4 regions of the Brevibacillus parabrevis genome follow, and region 4 is predicted to be linked to each of the others. Evidence: riboswitches for the same ligand, from Rfam matches in the RefSeq annotation. Region 4 holds a riboswitch; each other region holds the start of a gene.

Region 1 (4,558 bases), 1.3 Mb from region 4:
ATCGGCGCGGCGAACCTTGCCGCCAGCCACTCCCGCAGCTTCCAGAAGCACCCCGCCTACAGGCACTTCGACTTTCGGGAACTCTTCCTCGAAGCTTTTGCCCAGCATGTTGCCGATGACCTCATCCATCGTCGTGTGGGACGTCTCGCTCGTCACGATCAGTTGACCGTCCCGCATGATCGTGATTCGGTCGCATATCTCAAAAATTTCCGGCAGGCGATGGGAAATGTAGATGATCCCGACACCCGCTTTTTTCAACTGGTCAATGATGAGAAACAGCCGCTCGCTCTCCTTCGTGCTCAACGGAGCTGTCGGTTCGTCAAAAATGACGTACTTCGCTTTTTGCACGGTCGCGCGGGCAATCAGGATCAGTTGCTTTTCGGACAGCGTACATTCCTCGACGAGCATGCGCACAGGGATGGAAAAGCCGAAGCTCTGCAAAATGCTTTCCGCTTCCTTGTGCAAGCTCGGCCAGTTCATGAATCCTTTGCGGCCTGCCGAGACAATCTGATCGAGCAAAATGTTTTCCGTCACGCTCAAGTACGGGATCAGCGCCGTATCCACTTCCTGGTACACGCACTGGATACCTAAAGCTTTCGCATCCTGGGGCGATTGGATCGACACCTCTTTGCCATCAATCGTGATGCTCCCCCCGTCAGACTGATACGCGCCCGTCAAAATTTTCATCAAGGTACTTTTCCCCGCCCCATTCGCCCCTAAAAGCGCATGAACCTCGCCAGCCTTGACCTCAAAATCGACCGAACGCAGCGCAGGAACGCCGGAGAACTGCTTCACAATCCCTTTCATCTGCAAGCTGGACACTTTTCGCCCCCCCTTAAATAAGCAAGATTCCCGTTGACTGATCAACGGGAATAGCCAAATCAACCAGCTCTATATGCTTACTTGCCCCACTCTTTCACGTACTGGGACAAGTCGCCCATTGTCACTTTTTTGTCCTTAGGCAAATCTTCTTGTTTCACCAGCACCGGATTCAGCTTCACGCTGTCTGGCACTTGCTCGCCTTTGATTTTTTGGAAAATAGCCGCTGCGTGAGTGCGTCCGATGTTCGATGGATCTACGGCTGCAGTCGCTGCCCATGGCGAATTTGCTTCCTGGATCAGTTGCAGGTCTTCATCACTCAGGTCGATGCCGTATACTTTGATTTCTGTGCGGCCTGCTTGCAAGATCGCACGGGTTGCCCCTTTGGCAAATTCATCCCAAGATGCCCATACAGCCGTGATGTCGCCTTTGTTCGGATATTTTTTCAGGATGGCTTCCATCTGTGCTTGGGTATCCAGCGCCGTGTTGTTTGTCGCGGAACCGAAAGCGGCGACTTCCTTGATATCCGGATATTTTTTCAGGAACGCTTCATAAGTCACCTGACGTTTTTCCATCGGGGCAAAGCCTGCCACCCAAATTTTCACGATGTTGCCTTTGCCGCCGGAATCTGCCGCCAGCTTTTCCAGGCTCAGTTCTGCCAGCTTGTTGTCGTCTTGCTCGACAATCGGCACGCCAGGCAGCTTGATGTCTGTGTCGAACAGAACGACCGGGATTTTTTTGTCGACAGCTTTTTGCGTACCTTGTTGCAACGCTTCCGCTGTACCGTGGTCGATCAGGATGCCGTCGAAGTTTTGGTTGACCGCAGCGTCAAGATTCGACGCCATTTTCGACAAATCCGTATCTGCGTTGAATACTGTCAGCTCTCCGCCGTTTTTCTCGACTTCCTGCTTCACACCGTTAATGTATTGAGCCGAAAACGTTCCTACATTTTGGCGCATGATCAGGGCAATCCGTTTCGCTTTTTCGCCGGAAGCGCCGTTTGCCGCCGTGTTTTTCGTATCGGCTCCGCCGCCGCACGCGGTCAAGGCCACCGATACTGCCAGTACGAGTGATGTGATAAGGCCCAGTTTCTTTTTCATCGAAAAATCCCCCTTTTTCTTTGTTCCTTGTTGTGCTGCAAGCCGAGGAGGCGACGACCTTCCCTTTCCAAAAGGAAAAGCCTCTTTCAACAGATGAAAGAGGCTTGATCGACAAGATTCGCGCCTCTTATCTGTCAGGTATCGCTACCTGTTGGAGTTAGCACCTTGGCTCGCAAGACATTGATCTTGCCAGCTAGGTTGCCGGGCGTCATAGGGCCATTCCCTCAGCCTTCTCTGGATAAGAGTAGTTATTATTTTCGAAACCTTTGTATTAGTATATAGAGACTATAATCCGTGTTTTACCCATCTGTCAACTAGGTTTTTAAAACTTTTCTCCTTTAAATTTATTCCGTCGGCGCGTCCAAATTTTGGAGGAATCGTGTAGGCTCTTGTCGAAATATCGTAGATTGAAGCAGCCATGCAAATTTGCGATGGGGATGTCCGATGATTCTACTAAAAGAAGTAATTTTGCAGATGTTTTTTGCTCTGACGCCATTTGTCCTGTTCAATATTTATTACCGCGACCGAATGCGCAATTACAGCCGCGCTTTCATTCTTGTGACCAGCTCGATTTGCATGTTTCTGGCCATGACCTTCGCGACCAGCGTCTCGGAAGGCGTGATTTTCGATATCAGGCACATCATCGTATTTTTTGCCCTAGTCTATGGGGGAGTGCGGATCGCGCTGGTCTTGCTGATCGAGTCCGCGCTATACCGCTATTATTTGGGTGGTGAAGGCATCTGGCTCGCGCTGCTTGCCCTGGTTGTCACCTTTGCCATCTCCCTCCTGATGTATCGGCGTTACAAAGCCAGTTATCGGAAAACACTGTATATTTTTTTGACGGGCGCGCTCTTTTCCCTGGTAGCTTTGGGGTTGACCTATCTATACTTTCCCACCTATGTATCCCATCATCCTGCCTACTACTTGTTCGTGATCCCCGTTCAAAACTTTGTCGGAATTTGGCTTTTGTTGTCGCTATTTAGCAAGTGCGTATCCGACAAAGAACTGTTTATTCGACACGCCCAAAATGAAAAAATCGAAACGATGAGCCATGTCGCCGCATCGCTTGCTCACGAGGTGAGAAATCCGCTCACAGCGGTCAAAGGATTTTTGCGCCTGATCCAGGAAAATCCCGAGAATATTACGAAAACCGATCAGTACATCCGCATCAGCATGGACGAAATCCAGCGGACGGAAGCGATCCTGACCGAGTATCTCGCTTTGTCCAAGCCGCTCAAGGAGCGCACCGAGCTAATCAACGTATGCGACCAGCTTTACGTCGTGCGGGAAGTCATGCTGCCTTTTGCCAATATGCACAATGTCGAGCTGGAGCTGCAAGCTTATGAAAAGCCTGTCACGATTCTGGCCAATCCCGACGAGTTCAAACAAGTCTTGGTCAACTTCATCAAAAATGCGATCGAAGCTTGTGAGGAGACGGTCAACGGCAAAGTGTCCCTCTCGCTGTTCATTGAGAAAAGCAACGCCATGCTGATCATCAAAGACAACGGCATCGGGATGGACGAAGGCCAGATCAAACGCCTCGGGTCCATTTATTTCTCGACGAAAACAAGCGGAACCGGTCTCGGGCTTACGTACTCCTATCACGTCATCCACGCGTTCGGCGGGTCGGTAAGCGTGTCCAGCAAGCCAAAAGTCGGAACCAAATTCACGATCACGTTTCCGTATCACGCGCAACCCTAGCCGTCAGTCGAGTGATCTGGGCTTAAACGAGCGACCTGGTCATGAATACTTGCTTGGCCATCACGTCAAAACCCGCCCTTTGCAAAATGCGGATGGTCATTTCGTTGGAAGCTGGCAAATTGACCGTGAGGCGATACAGCTCCTTGTCCCATGGCGAAAAGACATGGGCAAGAGCACTTCTGACAATCGCCTCCCGGTCGGCCCGTTCCGGCCTTGCCTCACACTGAAACAGCAAGGCTGTCGTTTGTTTTCCGTTTTCAAAAATCCGTCTGTACAAGGCATAGCCGATTACTTGTTTGTTCTCATCGCGGACGAGTACCGCTTGCTTGTTCTCAATCGTTCTCCACTGAATATCCCAAAGCGGTTTGGTCCAAAAGTCCAATGAATACACGTCATCCGGCATGCCTTCAAGCAATTCGTAGGACGGACTTGCTTCCTTTTGCAAAGCGGAAAGCACGCCTTCTTCTGTGGAAGACGCCTCGACGTTTTTCAGCGAAGTTGGATGTGACCGCTTGTGGTCATGAGCTTTTTGTTCCAGAAAAATCGACTGGTCACAGACGGCGAAGCCTATTTTCTCGTACAAGGCTATCGCCCTATCGTTCTCCCGAATGGCGACCAGCGCCGCAAGCTGTACACCCTGCTCCCGATATATTTGCAAAGTCGCTTCCATCAAGGCTTGGCCCACTCCGCTCCGCCTATGCTCCGGCGCTACCCCTGTCCCGCCATTCCACCCAACTTTTTGCCCGTCCCGCTCCCAAATTCCATTCAGTACAATTCCGGCAGGATCGCCGTTTACAAACGCAACCAGCGAATGCGTTGGCGACAACTCTTCCTTACCCATTTTCCAGATGAGTGTGTCCGCCGTCTTCGACTGATCGAAAAAGTACCCGGAAAACCCTCTGTTGTAAGCTAAAACAGTCTCTGCCACCGTACATTGC
Region 2 (4,558 bases), 2.8 Mb from region 4:
TGCTCGTCATCCTTTGCTCAGGGATTTACTTCGCTTTCGACAAGCTGGGAAGCCATTCCGCCTCCCCTGAACACGATTCCGCACCACCTCCGGCTGTTGCCCACGAGCCGACTGTCCGGCTGACCTTCGTCGGAGATGTGATGATGTCCGGAAATGTGGAAAAAACGTTGCTCGAAAAAGGCTACGACTACCCGTTCACGCACGTCCGTTCCCTGTTTTTGCAGGATGACTTTACCATAGCCAATCTGGAGACGCCACTTACCACAAAAGGCACGCCTGCCGACAACAAACAATACGTTTACAAGTCCTCTCCTTTGGCTGCGCCTGCGATGAAAGCAGCAGGGATCGATGCGGTCAACCTGGCAAACAACCATTCGATGGATCAGGGCGTGGCCGGATTGCTCGACACGTTTGACGCGCTTGCCAAAAACGGGATCGCTTACCTCGGCGGCGGCAAAGACTCTGTGGAAGCCTTCACTCCCGTCGTGGTGGAGCGAAACGGCATCAAGCTCGCCTTGCTCGGATTCAGCCGGGTCATTCCCGAAGTCAGCTGGTTCGCCACGGAGAAACAGCCTGGACTGGCTGGCTCCTATGATTCCGCCAAAGCCGTCCAAGCGATTCAACAAGCAAAGGCACACGCTGATCTCGTCGTCGTGATCGCCCATTGGGGCAAGGAACGGGAAGACTTTCCCGTCGATCACCAAAAAGAATTGGCCAAAGCTTACATTGACGCAGGAGCAGACTTGATCGTCGGTGGTCATCCTCACGTCCTGCAAGGCTTTGAACGCTACAACGGCAAGTGGATTGCCTACAGTTTGGGCAATTTCATTTTCACCCGCTCGACGGAGCCAAAAACGTGGCAGACGATGGTACTGCAAGCAAGCTGCACAAAAGACGCTTCCTGTGAACTGACGATGCTCCCGTTCCATGCCGAGCTGGGACGAGCGGTACCGATGAATGACACGGATGGGGCAGCGCTTCTGCAACGAATCGAATCACTGTCGGAAAACGTTCAGATTGAAGCCGATGGTCACGTACAGGCACGCTCATGATAAATGAGGCGTGCCCGTTGCCTTTTTTGGCGAAACTTTTCCATATTGCTTTCGTAGACCATAGTAGAACCACTTTTTCCAGCGAAAAGGAGGCGGCACATATGACCGGATTGATTATCACCGTATCGGCGATCGGCCTTATTATACTCTGCAGTTATTTCATGACCAAATGGGAAAAAGTCGTCTTCCCCGGCAATCAGAAAAACGGGCCTTCAGATACCGATCAACAGCTCTCGGATAAAAAAAGCAAGTAGAAAGGATCAGCGCTGATCTAGACAGACTGCGAGCTATGCCGATTCGATCAGCGGGAAGCAGCGCACGGAAAGTCCGAAGTCACTTTTCAGCACTTGCTCATGCTCTGCGCGAATACCTGTAACGATCAAGCCCGCGCGCAGCACACCGCCCAAGTCGAATTGCACCTTCAATTTCGTCACGTTCACGCCAGCCTCCCGCAAGAAATGCAGCACGCGATCAGGTGTGGCGGCGATACACGAGCCTTCCAAATAACACAGCACCCGTTCGTCTTGCCCTTGCTCCAACTGAGCCGCGGCATTTTTTTCTGTCCAAACAGGATGCGGCGTAAATGGCTGGGTCAACAAGTAAGCCAAATCTTCAACGACAGCGCTTGCGGTCGGCAGTTCGCCTGCACCCCGGCCCGTAAACAACAGGTCGCCCACGATGTTCCCGGAGAGCTGCACCGCATTGAACGCATCCTGGATTTGCGCCAACGGATGGGCAATGGGCAGCACAGTCGGCTGAACCGAGAGGCGGATGCCTTGCTCGGCTTTTTGTGCCTGGGCAATCAGCTTGATCCGGTAACCCAGCTCACTTGCGATCCGGATGTGTCCGGCAGACAAATCGGCGATTCCTTTACGCACGACATCCGCAAGCGGCAACGACTCCCCGTACACAAGCTGCGCAAGAATGTACAATTTGTACATGGCATCGAAACCTTCCACATCCGAACGCGGATCAGCTTCCGCATAGCCCAGCTCCTGCGCCTGCTTCAGCACTTCCTGATAAGAGAGCTGTTCCGCCTCCATTTTCGTCAAGATGAAGTTCGTCGTCCCGTTGAGAATACCGCGAACTCCTTGGATGTCATTTGTGCGCAAAAACTGCCGCAGCACGCTCAAAATCGGAATCCCGCCAGCCACGCTCGCTTCATAAGCCAGATGCACCTGATGCTGGTTAGCCAGATCGACAAGCTCAGGGCCGCGTTTGGCGAGCAGCTCTTTGTTCGCCGTTACCACATGGCAGCCTTTTTCAATCAGGGCACGCACGTAATCATACGTAGGCTCGACACCGCCCATTACCTCCACGACAATGTCCACATCGCTTTTTAGCACATCCTCAAAATCGGTAGTCAAAAGCGCAGGATCAACCTGAACCGCCCGTTCTTTTTCCGAATCGCGAACCAATGCTTTGACAATCTCGATCCGTTTGCCCAACCGCTGCGCCAGCTTCTCCTGTTGCGAGCGAATCGTTTTGATGACGCCGCCCCCTACTGTTCCCAATCCCAGCAATCCTACTTTGATTACACCTGCGCTCATTATTACCACCTCATGTCATGTTTTGGAAAAATAAGAAAAACCTTCTTGCTAAGAAGAAGGTTTGGCATCAAGGTCCTTCTCCTTATCTCCCAGAACGATTTTCGTCCTGCAGGAATTGGCACCTTGTCACAAACTGCGTAACGGTTGCCGGGCTTCATCGGGCCAGTCCCTCCACCTCTCTAGATAAAGAAAACTATGAATTTTTGTTCTTTGCTAGATGTCAGTTCTCTCTTGTCTTTGAAATTGGGCAAATGTTTGCCTCGTTCCCACTTTTTCATACATAAAAAACCTTCTCCGCTAAGAAGAAGGTTCGTCTTGACTGCTACGAGGCACCCGCTTCTTATCTATCGAGACGAAACGTCCCGCAGGAATTGGCACCTTGTCGCAAAAGCAACGGTTGCCGGGCTTCATCGGGCCAGACCCTCCACCTCTCTGGATAAGAACTATGATTTGCTATTGAGCCTATTCTAAGAAATTCCAATGCATTCGTCAACACAATTCTTTTTGTTTGCTGACAAGACTCGCAAGCAGGAAGAACGGACGGCAACTCCCTCAGCAAAGCAGCCGTTTCCACGCGCAAACACACTTTCCACCTCCGCCGTGTTGCAGCAAGCGCACGTAACGATTCCTGCTTCGCTTTCCTCCGGCACCTCTTTTTCTTCAACATAGCCGCACCATGGACATATGAAAAGCTGAACCACGCCACTCCCTCCTTTTTCACGGCGACAATCTGGCAACGATATCCTTAAAAAGGCTCCGGTTCGCAAGCTTGCGATCCCTCACATTCGTACAAGATCTAGTCAAGTTGAATTTAATCGCGAGTCATCGTAGCCTCTTTGACAGGTAGATCAACCGCGAGACGCCCTGGTCCATTCGACGAACCGCTGCAAGCGAGAGGCAGCTTCAGCTCAGCTCTTTCGATTTTAGCCGCTTCTATCGCGAAGCTACTCCAGCGCCTCGATTAATCGCATCAATTCCGAGACAAGTTGCCCCCTTCGACAGACCACACCAATCCCCCAAACAAAAAAAGCATTTTCCGACGACCGATACGATCGTTAGAAAATGCGCAAGCAAAGAGAAACGTATTCGTCCCCCTGCTGTCATGGCGAGTCCTCTAACACCTCCCTATCTCCCGTAGGTCCATCAGTGTCGTCGAAACAGGCAGGTCTCCTGACTTTGGGATCATCGTCTGGCGCTGCCTTCCCCATCCAAGTCTGGACAAGTGGCCTGTATGCGCAAAACTCCCCTCTTACAGTGGCGGGACCGTGTCGGATTTGCACCGAGCTTCCCTATTATCCTTGCGGCGATATACCTCAAGGAACCTGTTCCCACATATGAAATTGGAAAAATCACTACTGTTATTGTACCCTACCATTGCCGAGATAGGGAGGGCAAGTTGCGAGCGGCAGCGAAAAGATAGCGAGGAACACGCAGCGACAGCTGGAAAGCGAAAAACGAGAAACGAAAAGCGAGTAACAAAAAACGAGAAACAGAAAATGAGCGACGGAAAACAAGCAGCAGAAAACAAGCAACGCAAAACGAGTAACGCAAAACGAGTAACGGAAGCGAGTAACGAAAAGCGAGTAACGAAAAGCGAGTAACGAAAAGCGAGTAACGAAAAGCGAGTAACGAAAAGCGAGTAACGAAAAGCGAGTAACGAAAAGCGAGTAACGAAAAGCGACACACAGAAAGCGAAACAGCGGGCTTCTCCCGGCTTACAGCGAATACCGTTCCCGCAAAATTCTACAGTGGTGCGCCTCGTGTCCGGCGATAATATAGGCCAATGTGCGTGCCGACAGCTTATTGCCATTTGCTGTGCCCGTTCTCGTCCACGCCTCGGCAGCGATCCCCCGCAGTTGGGCCAGCGTCGACTGTCGCACAGCGTTGTATTCTGCGAGCAAATCCGTCAGACTGCGCTCCTGATAGAAGCCTTCTGCTACATACGTATTTTCATCG
Region 3 (4,558 bases), 2.7 Mb from region 4:
GCAGAGGAATTGGCCGACATCGTCGGACGGATCATTCCGCAACTGCCGCGAGATGTCAGAAGGCGCGAAGAAACACCGGCGCAGGAAAATCAGCAACAACAGATCAACAACGATGGGCGTACCCCGCAAGGAAAAATCAACGTAAATCGCACTGGCACTCCATAAGAAAAAGAGGCATAGCCCCCGGTTCGTTACACCCGGGAGTATGCCTCTTTTTTGCTTGGAATCGCGGATGGCAAAGGCGGCAGTGCTTCCAAAGCCTGTTTCAAGTCTGCCAGCAAATCGTCCGCGTCTTCCAGACCTGCGGACAACCGGATCAAACCGTCTGTAATGCCGCGAGCTTGCCGCTCCTCTGCTGGCATCGCCGCATGCGACATCATGACCGGATACGAGAGAATCGTCTCCACCGCGCCAAGACTGACCGCTACAATCGGCAGCTTTACGCGGTCAAACAACGCTTTTGCCCGCTCGCGGCTCCCGACGTCAAAAGACAATACGGCGCCGTGGCCGCTCGCCTGTTTTTGCTGAACGAGATGTCCCGGATGCTCAGCCAAGCCTGTATAGTAGACGCGGCTCACTTCGGGGTGGCAAGAAAGCCATTCCGCCAAAACTCCGGCAGACTTCGTGCTGACATCCAGACGCGCTTTGAGCGTCTTCAGCCCTCTCATGACCAGCCAGCAATCCTGAACGCCGAGAACGGCTCCCATGCCGTTTTGGATGAGGTACAGCTGTTCGCCGAGCGCTTCATCGCGGGTTACCGCCAGACCTGCAACAACGTCGCTGTGGCCGCCGATAAACTTGGTTGCACTGTGGATGACGATATCCGCCCCCAGCTCCAATGGCCGCTGATAGTACGGCGTCAGGAACGTATTGTCCACGATGACGAGCAGGTCATGCTCTTTCGCAATGGCGGAAACGGCAGCGATATCGGTCACTTTCAACGTCGGATTGGACGGAGTTTCCAGATAGACCCCTCTGGTAGCCGGAGTGATCGCCGCGCGCACCGCTTCCGTTTGTGTCGCATCCACAAACGTGACAGAGATTCCCATTCTCGACAGCACTCTCGTCAGAAAACGGAAAGTGCCGCCGTACACATCTTCCGCGACCACGATATGATCGCCCGCCGAAAAGAGCATGAACACACTGGAAATGGCCGCCATGCCGGAAGAAAAGGCGAACCCGCGCGCTCCGCCTTCGAGTGCGGCGATCGCTTCTTCCAGCGCATGTCTCGTCGGGTTCCCCGAGCGGGCGTAATCGTATGTGCCCGGCTGATCGATATCAAACTGATGAAAAGTGGAAGCCTGGTAAATCGGAACCGACGACGCACCTGTAAACGGATCGATGCCTGTGGAGCCATGCAAAACTTTTGTCGCGAAATTCATCGAACAGCCCCCCCAACGACGAGACTTGCATCCAGCGCTTGAAACAAATCAGCGATCAAATCATCCGGATGTTCAATCCCCACCGAAAGCCTCAGCAATCGATCGCACACGCCGACATACGCCCGCACTTCCTCGGGGATGTCTGCGTGAGTCTGTGTCGCCGGGTACGTACACAACGACTCTACCCCGCCAAGACTTTCCGCAAAGGAGACGACGCGCAAATTTTGCAGAAACAAGCCCACCTGCTCCTGGGAGCGTACCCGGAACGAAACCATGCCGCTGTATCCGCTCGCCTGGCTCGCCTGAATCTCATGCCCGGGATGCTCTTCCAGTCCGGGATAAAACACTTCGGCAACGGCTGGATGTTCTTTCAGCTTTTTCGCTACCGCGAGCGCATTCGACTGGTGTCTGTCCATGCGCAGCGCCAACGTTTTCATGCCGCGCACCAGAAGCCAGCTATCCTGCGGCCCCAGCACGGCGCCGATCGAATTGTGCAAAAACCGGATTTTTTCCGACAACTCCTCGCCCTTTGTAACGATCAACCCTGCCAGCACATCGTTGTGTCCGCCCAAATACTTCGTTGCGCTGTGCAAAATCACATCAGCCCCAAGCTCTAGCGGGCGTTGACAATACGGAGTCATGAACGTGTTGTCTACAATCGTCAGAAGCCCGTGTTGCTTGGCCAGGCTGGTTATTTCACGAATATTTGTAATCTGCATGAGCGGATTGGTCGGCGTCTCGACGAAAATCGCTTTCGTCTCTGCGCGCAGCGCCTTTTTCACCGCTTCCAGATCGCGCAAATCTACGTAAGTAAAAGCAAGCCCGTAACGGGAAAGCACTTGTTCAAACAAGCGATACGTCCCGCCGTACAAATCGAGCGATACGATGAGGTGATCGCCTTGGGAAAACAACCCCATTACCGTATGGACTGCCGCCATCCCGGACGCGCAGGCAAAGCCGGCATCGCCTCCCTCTGCCTCAGCGATTGTCTCTTCCAAAACAGAACGGGTAGGATTCGCCGTCCGCGTATAGTCAAAACCTGTGCTCTGTCCCAGCGCCGGATGGCGATAAGCGGTAGCGTAGTAGACGGGGAAGCTCACCGCACCCGTTTTCTCATCTTTGCCTACGCCTGCCTGAATCAATTTTGTTTCCAGTCTCATACCGTAATTCTCTCCCTCCAATGATGTCGAGGGGCATGAAAAAAGCCCCCTTTCCTCTGAAAGAAGGCTTTGTTTACGTCGCCGTAAGCAAGACCTTCTCATCTTTCAGAGTTAAAAAACTCTGCAGGAATTAGCACCATTATCTCCCCGTATGAACGAACATACAGGTGATTGGTTGCCGGGCATCATCGGGCCAGTCCCTCCGCCTCTCTGGATAAGAAGTTTGCTATTCAATTTGAATGACCTAATACTAAAGGATAGCGCTGTTTCTTGTCAACAAGATTTTCCACAAGAGTGTGACAACCGCGCCTACGCTTTTTTCAAGGCGTCCATGACCTGATTGTCCAGCTTCGCTGCGGCATTTTTGTCGTATGTCTTTTCGTACTGAGGCTCTACGGATATGCGCGAACCGTAAAACATCACGTCTCTGACAGAGTCAATCGCAATCTCCGCCATCGCAAGCTTCAGGGGAACCCCTTCCAGCCGTTCTGCCTTCAGCTCGGCGCGCCCGTTGATCGCAAAAGAAGAGCCTGCCCCGATCAAATGCAGCACGACCTGCGGTTCTTTGGCGATATTGGCGAGAATGCGGGAGCGGCTGTCTACAGCAAAACGGATGAGTCCGCTGTTCACAGCAAAAGTCCAGGACAAGGAACTGACGGATGGCGCACCTGTCTCGTGATCGACTGTGGCCAACGTCACAAAGCGCTCTTTTTGCAGGAGCGCGAACAGTTCTTCCGATAAGGTTTGGGATACGGTTTCAGCCATTCGGATGCCTCCTCGTATACTTTTGTACGTCTATTGTACCCCTCCCGCAAGCCGGAGGCAAACCTTTCCTCCCCGCCTTGATTCTGGTCGGCTTTTTCCCTAAACTGGTAGAAAACAATGCTTCCAGGAACAAGGAGGTTGAAACAAGTGGCTCCTACGCCTACAGATCGGCTCATGCACAAAATAGATCAAGTCCTCCACGAGCTTCAGGAAGTGCGGAAAATGAACGAGCGCATGGATAAGATCGCCATGTTTTTGGAGGATATCCGGCTTGCTGATGTCATCCAAAATTACACAGCCCCGCGCAAGCTGCTCTGGATCAATTTCCTCGCAGGTCTTGCCCGGGGTCTTGGTTTGACGATTGGGACTGCTATCGTTCTCGCACTGCTCGGTTCGCTACTGACACAATTTCTCTCGATCCCGATCCTCGGCGACTACATCCGCGAACTGGTCGATTACGTCCAGACTTACAAACAGCCGTAACAGCAGCTACTTGTCTTTCTTTTTGTCACGATCGTCGTCATCTTCGTCACGATCGCGGTCATCGTCGTCCCGATCGTCATCGTCCCATTTGCCATCGTGTTTCTTCCAGAAGCCGTACGCTTTGCCATTCGGATGCTTGTGCTTTTTCTCATCCTCATCATGCTCAGGCGGCGCGACGATGACCTTCGTGCTCAGGACGATGTCTGCTTGCTTGACCAGCTTGTCTTTTACATACAGTTCAAGCTGAATCGCTTTGGCCGTGTACGAGCGATCTTTGTACGTCAATTCCAGCGTGTACTCGCCCTTGTCATTGGGCTTGATCTCTTTTTTCTTGCCGTCTGGTTTAATCGCGAAAAGCTTCGCCTTTTGCTTTTTGTCCCAGCCCTTGACGGTACCTTTCAGTTCGATCTGCTTTTTCTTTATGTCGTGCACAGCTGTGCCCGCAATGCTGTAGTCTACTGCCGGATTGTTGTCCGGTGTCTTTTTCGGCTCAATCGCAATCGAGTCCTCGTCCACCTTTTTCCCGGCCTCATACACTTCGATCACAGCCTTGCTGCTCTTGGCATCCGTCGTCGGATTCTCGAAAGTCACACTGAAGCTGTCGACGTTATCGAGCAGCTTTTTCAGGCTGGCCTCTTTTCGCACGCCGTTATACGTGACGACAACCCGCTCCGCCCCGTGCTTGACAATCCCTTTGACTTGCCACTCTGCTTTTTTCGCGTCATAAACCGTGAACATATGGAGCAGCCTGTTTTTGTCCTCTTCCGT
Region 4 (4,558 bases):
AAGCTGGGCATCAAGCGACTGCTCCGGCCGCAAGCCCCCTTTTGCACGTGTAAGGATTTTCTACGAATGACCGCTTTAAAAAGACTTCAGACTACATGGCAAGCCCGTTTTCCAACACGAAAAAGGAGAGCCTCCGCCATGCATTCTTCCATGAACATGTTCCTCACGCGCAGCTTTCTCGCTACACTGGCCGCAAGTTTGCTGCTGTTCTTTTTCCAGTATGCCCCAGCAAATGCCCAGCCGCCATATGCCAAATGGGGCAGATTGGCGATGCAGGAAACGATGCAAAAATATCCGCACGCGCAAATCGTAGACTATTTGCATGTCGGGCGCATAGCAAAAACGCCCACCACGTCAGAGGAGACGTTCAAGCTCTTGCTCCAGCAGGGCAATCGCAGGTGGGCGCTTCTTGTGCATATTGAATTTGAAAACCAAACGGAACGAGTCGTGAACATCACGTACGAAGAAACCGTCTGAGTCTAGTCAGCGAGCTGTTCCATTTCTTTCATCATTTGCTCCATGTCCATGTCCGCCGCCATGCCGTAAGCACGGCGCATGTTGCCGTCACCGTCGACGAGGAACATGCGTGCGGTGTGGGCAAAGGAACCATCAGGCTGCTTCAGTACCGCGATCCCGAAGTCTTTCGTTACTTTTTCCACCGCCTGGGCATCTCCGCGCAAAAACTTCCAGCCGCTTTGATCAGCCTTGAACTTCGCTGCATACTGCTGCAAAACCTCAGCCGTATCAAAGTCGGGGTCGAAGGTGATCGAGACAAACTCAACCTTGTCGCCGAACAGCTTTTTCTCCTTCAACTGATCCTGAAGCTTGGACATGTTGTACGTCGTTGCCGGGCAAATATCAGGGCAATTGGTAAACATGAACTCGACAAGGCGCACCTTGCCTTTGCCTTGCGAGAACGTATAGGAAGTTCCGTCACTGTTGTCCAACGAAAAGTCCGCGATCGGCTTCATCACCGGAATCGGATCTTTTGCCAAGTATTTGTAGCCGAACACACCTACAATCGCAAGGATAATCAAGCCTGCCAGCACCGTAAACCAATGGCGCTGCAACGCTGACCCTTGTTGCTGTGCTCCTTCACTCACGATTTCCTGCCTCCCCTGCACATCTCATGCGCCATCCCGCTTTGCTTGCAGCGGCGAGCAGCGCACATTTTCTCTGTCTTTCTAGACTTCTTTTTCCCCAGGCCATGCCAGCATTCCGCCAACCATATTGGCAGCGTCAAAGCCAAGCTCACACAAATATTCAGTTGCCCGGTGGCTGCGTGCGCCGCTTCGGCACACCATGATGACCGGAATGTCTTTGTCCAGCTCGTCGGTGCGATGCGGCAAAAAGCCGAGCGGAATCAGCTTGGCCTCTTTGATATGGCCTTCGTTCCACTCCTCCACCTCGCGTACATCAATCACCTGAAGCTGTTCTTTTGCCGCGAGCTTTTCCAGCAGCTCTTGTGGTGTAATTTCCTTCACGCCATGGCTCATCGCGTTTTTTCCTCCTATATGTACAATCGTTTAGTCGTTTTCTGCCATTTCCATCATATCATAGGCCCCAGGCGTTTTCTAACGGCGGGAGCTGCGAAAGCGCCGAGATATAGGGGCAATTTTGTGACAGCAAGGCTCGGTTGCTTGCAAGTTCAAAGAATTTACAAAAATGACCATAAAATTATAAAATTACAAGTAAAAAACCATGTCTGCCAGTTCATGAAAAAGAACGCTGATAATTGATGAAGCTTAGCGTGAGGGGGAGTTATTTCTATGATGTATGTCCTTGGAATTTTGGCTGTTTGCACTCTGGCTGCGGTCCTCTTGTATGCCAAAAAAGGAAAACAATCTCGTAAGGCAACTCATTTGGTTTCAGATGAAGGAAACCCTCATACAAACCATGTAAACAGAGCTTACCAGACAGGCTCTCTGGATCTTATGGGCAACAGCATGAACGGGTAAATCTTTAAAATCCACAAAATCCACCCCGATAACTTAATCATTTGATGTTGACAGCGAAGTATGGTTTTTCATACAATTATGACAACAACTGAAAGCTACATTTTCATCAAGAGCGGTGGAGGGACAGGCCCTATGAAACCCGGCAACCAGCAAGCGAGTCTTGCGCGGTGCTAATTCCTGCAGAATCCATAGATTCTGAGAGATGAACGCACACCCGTGCATAGCCGGAGCCTTCTTCTACTCAGGAGAACGCTCCGTTTTTTTATTTCCTTACCCCCATATAAAAAGGAGAGATGATCATGTCTGACCAACAACAATGGAAACCGGAAACGCTCGCCGTACACGGCGGACAGGAGGTAGACCCGGTAACAGGCTCGCGCGCGGTTCCGATCTACCAAACGACTTCCTACGTCTTCCGTGACACGGAGCATGCTGCCAACCTGTTTGCTTTGAAAGAGTTCGGCAACATTTATACGCGCATCATGAATCCGACCCAAGACGCATTTGAAAAGCGCGTCGCTCTGCTCGAAGGCGGCGTAGGTGCGCTGGCAACCTCTTCCGGTCAGGCAGCCATCACCTTCTCGATTTTGAATATTGCGCAAGCGGGCGACGAGATTGTCGCATCTAGCAGTTTGTATGGCGGGACGTACAACCTTTTTGCCCATACGCTGCCACGCCTGGGCATCAAAGTACACTTTGTGGATCAGTCCAATCCGGACAACTTCCGCGCGTTCATCAACGATAATACCAAGGCGCTCTTTTGCGAGACGATCGGCAACCCTCGCATCGACGTGGCCGACTTGCAGGCAATTGCGGACATCGCGCACGAAAACGGCGTGCCGCTGATTGTCGACAATACATTCGCTTCGCCAATCCTGACCCGTCCGTTCGAGCACGGAGCTGACATCGTCGTTCACTCCACGACCAAATTCATCGGCGGACACGGCACGGCGATTGGCGGCATTATCGTAGATTCCGGCAAATTCGACTGGAACAACGGCAAATTCCCTGGTCTGACGACGCCAGACCCAAGCTATCACGGAGTCGTTTATACAGAAGCAGTCGGCCCGCTCGCCTACATCATCAAAGCGCGCGTGCAACTGCAACGCGACATCGGCGCTGCCGTAGCTCCTATCAACTCTTTCCTGTTCCTGCAAGGTCTGGAGACACTCCACCTGCGCATGGAGCGCCACAGCCAAAACGCACTCGCGGTAGCGAAATTCCTCGCCGAGCATCCGGCAGTGGAATGGGTCAGCTACCCAGGTCTTGAAGGCGACGCCAACTACGCACTCGCGCAAAAATATTTGCCAAAAGGCGCTGGCGCCATCCTCACCTTCGGCATCCGCGGCGGCGTGCAAGCAGGCAAAACATTGATCGAATCCGTAAAGCTCTTCTCTCATTTGGCAAACGTAGGCGACTCCAAGTCGCTCGTTATCCATCCGGCGAGCACGACGCACCAGCAAATGAACGAAGCGGAACAATTAACGGCAGGAGTAACTCCCGGATTGATCCGTCTGTCTGTCGGAACAGAGGCGATCGAAGACATCATCGGCGATTTGAAGCAAGCTTTGGAAGCAGCTGTTGCCGTGAGCAAGGTATAGGTTTTCCTACAACACCATACCTTTTCATTCAAGCGAAAACGAAAAAACCACTCTCGTCAGGGAAGTGGTTTTTTTCGTTTTTTTGTGTCTTTCACTGGATAGTCTCAACTAAATCAGCAGAAAAAAAAGAACAGATGCGAAAATCATTGAACTATTCATTCGAAATAACTTGAATTAACAGTTCGGATATTTTAGAATTTGATCTATGAAAAAAATGGGGAAAAGGTGATCCGCTTTGAAAATATGGAACATCGGCAGTGCACGCACCACCTACCAGCTCGACTTCGCTTGCTCACCGCTTTTTGAAGCCGCACTCGGAATCGCCGTCGCCACTTACGATCAAATTCACCACACGCTGGAGCATCCGCCTGAGCACTGGAGCAGAATGCTGAGCGCGCTTCCGCAATCCGTCCAGCTTGAGGTTGATTACGCCAAAAGGCACAACACTTGGAAGACGTTGCTGCAACTGCTCCACCACCAGCCTTTTGCCGATCTCGAATCGTTTTTGCATGTTGTCAGCGAGCTGTCGGCAGAAGAGTTGCGCTACCACGCCCTGCCTTTTTTGGGCCAGGAACGACAGCAAGCACGCGAAAATGCCGCGCAGGGCAGCGCAGCAGACGCCGAGCTTTTGCAAGCAGCATGCCGGGACCACCTCTTTTTTGCAGCGTATATTGCCCATATCACCTCTGTCGACACAAATGAACTGCGCCAGCATCTGCTCACCTTGATGGAAGGCTGGTATCAGACACACATCAAGCCGCAAGAAGACAGCATCCGGCGTATGCTGGAAAAGGATACGTCGCAAAAGCGCGCGATGCAGGACAAGCTCGATCCGGAAGCACTGGTGGAGTGGGCAACCGGAGCAAGCTATCCCCCTGAGCCTGCGGTCACTCGTGTGCTACTAATCCCGCAAGCGATTTATCGGCCCTGGACGGTGCAGGCCGATGACGCGGGCACGAAAATTTTTTACTGCCCGGTCGCCGATGAAAACATGAGCGA

Evidence for each region. A riboswitch is a leader RNA that binds a small molecule or an ion and turns the genes downstream of it on or off. The one in region 4 is predicted to bind S-adenosylmethionine.
Region 1: another riboswitch for S-adenosylmethionine. It lies ahead of IRJ17_RS08075 (sugar ABC transporter substrate-binding protein); the one in region 4 lies ahead of IRJ17_RS01840 (homocysteine synthase).
Region 2: another riboswitch for S-adenosylmethionine. It lies ahead of IRJ17_RS15185 (homoserine dehydrogenase); the one in region 4 lies ahead of IRJ17_RS01840 (homocysteine synthase).
Region 3: another riboswitch for S-adenosylmethionine. It lies ahead of IRJ17_RS14625 (aminotransferase class I/II-fold pyridoxal phosphate-dependent enzyme); the one in region 4 lies ahead of IRJ17_RS01840 (homocysteine synthase).

Annotation. Positions count from the first base shown of each region.
Region 1 covers NZ_CP064090.1:1,691,255-1,695,812, reverse strand. The annotation lists gene IRJ17_RS08080 (sugar ABC transporter ATP-binding protein) at 1-822, opposite strand, end outside; gene IRJ17_RS08075 (sugar ABC transporter substrate-binding protein) at 900-1,919, opposite strand; SAM riboswitch class I at 2,044-2,164, opposite strand; gene IRJ17_RS08070 (ATP-binding protein) at 2,364-3,620, shown strand; gene IRJ17_RS08065 (GNAT family N-acetyltransferase) at 3,643-4,558, opposite strand, start outside.
Region 2 covers NZ_CP064090.1:3,175,401-3,179,958, reverse strand. The annotation lists gene IRJ17_RS15195 (CapA family protein) at 1-1,052, shown strand, start outside; gene IRJ17_RS15190 (hypothetical protein) at 1,154-1,306, shown strand; gene IRJ17_RS15185 (homoserine dehydrogenase) at 1,340-2,602, opposite strand; SAM riboswitch class I at 2,682-2,792, opposite strand; SAM riboswitch class I at 2,940-3,045, opposite strand; cobalamin riboswitch at 3,746-3,943, opposite strand; gene IRJ17_RS15180 (DinB family protein) at 4,318-4,558, opposite strand, start outside.
Region 3 covers NZ_CP064090.1:3,057,162-3,061,719, reverse strand. The annotation lists gene IRJ17_RS14635 (YhcN/YlaJ family sporulation lipoprotein) at 1-165, shown strand, start outside; gene IRJ17_RS14630 (trans-sulfuration enzyme family protein) at 192-1,382, opposite strand; gene IRJ17_RS14625 (aminotransferase class I/II-fold pyridoxal phosphate-dependent enzyme) at 1,379-2,542, opposite strand; SAM riboswitch class I at 2,638-2,763, opposite strand; gene IRJ17_RS14620 (pyridoxamine 5'-phosphate oxidase family protein) at 2,852-3,307, opposite strand; gene IRJ17_RS14615 (DUF5665 domain-containing protein) at 3,482-3,790, shown strand; gene IRJ17_RS14610 (hypothetical protein) at 3,797-4,558, opposite strand, start outside.
Region 4 covers NZ_CP064090.1:397,482-402,039, forward strand. The annotation lists gene IRJ17_RS01825 (YqzG/YhdC family protein) at 139-477, shown strand; gene IRJ17_RS01830 (SCO family protein) at 480-1,103, opposite strand; gene IRJ17_RS01835 (rhodanese-like domain-containing protein) at 1,185-1,496, opposite strand; SAM riboswitch class I at 2,059-2,167, shown strand; gene IRJ17_RS01840 (homocysteine synthase) at 2,258-3,559, shown strand; gene IRJ17_RS01845 (ArsR/SmtB family transcription factor) at 3,795-4,558, shown strand, end outside.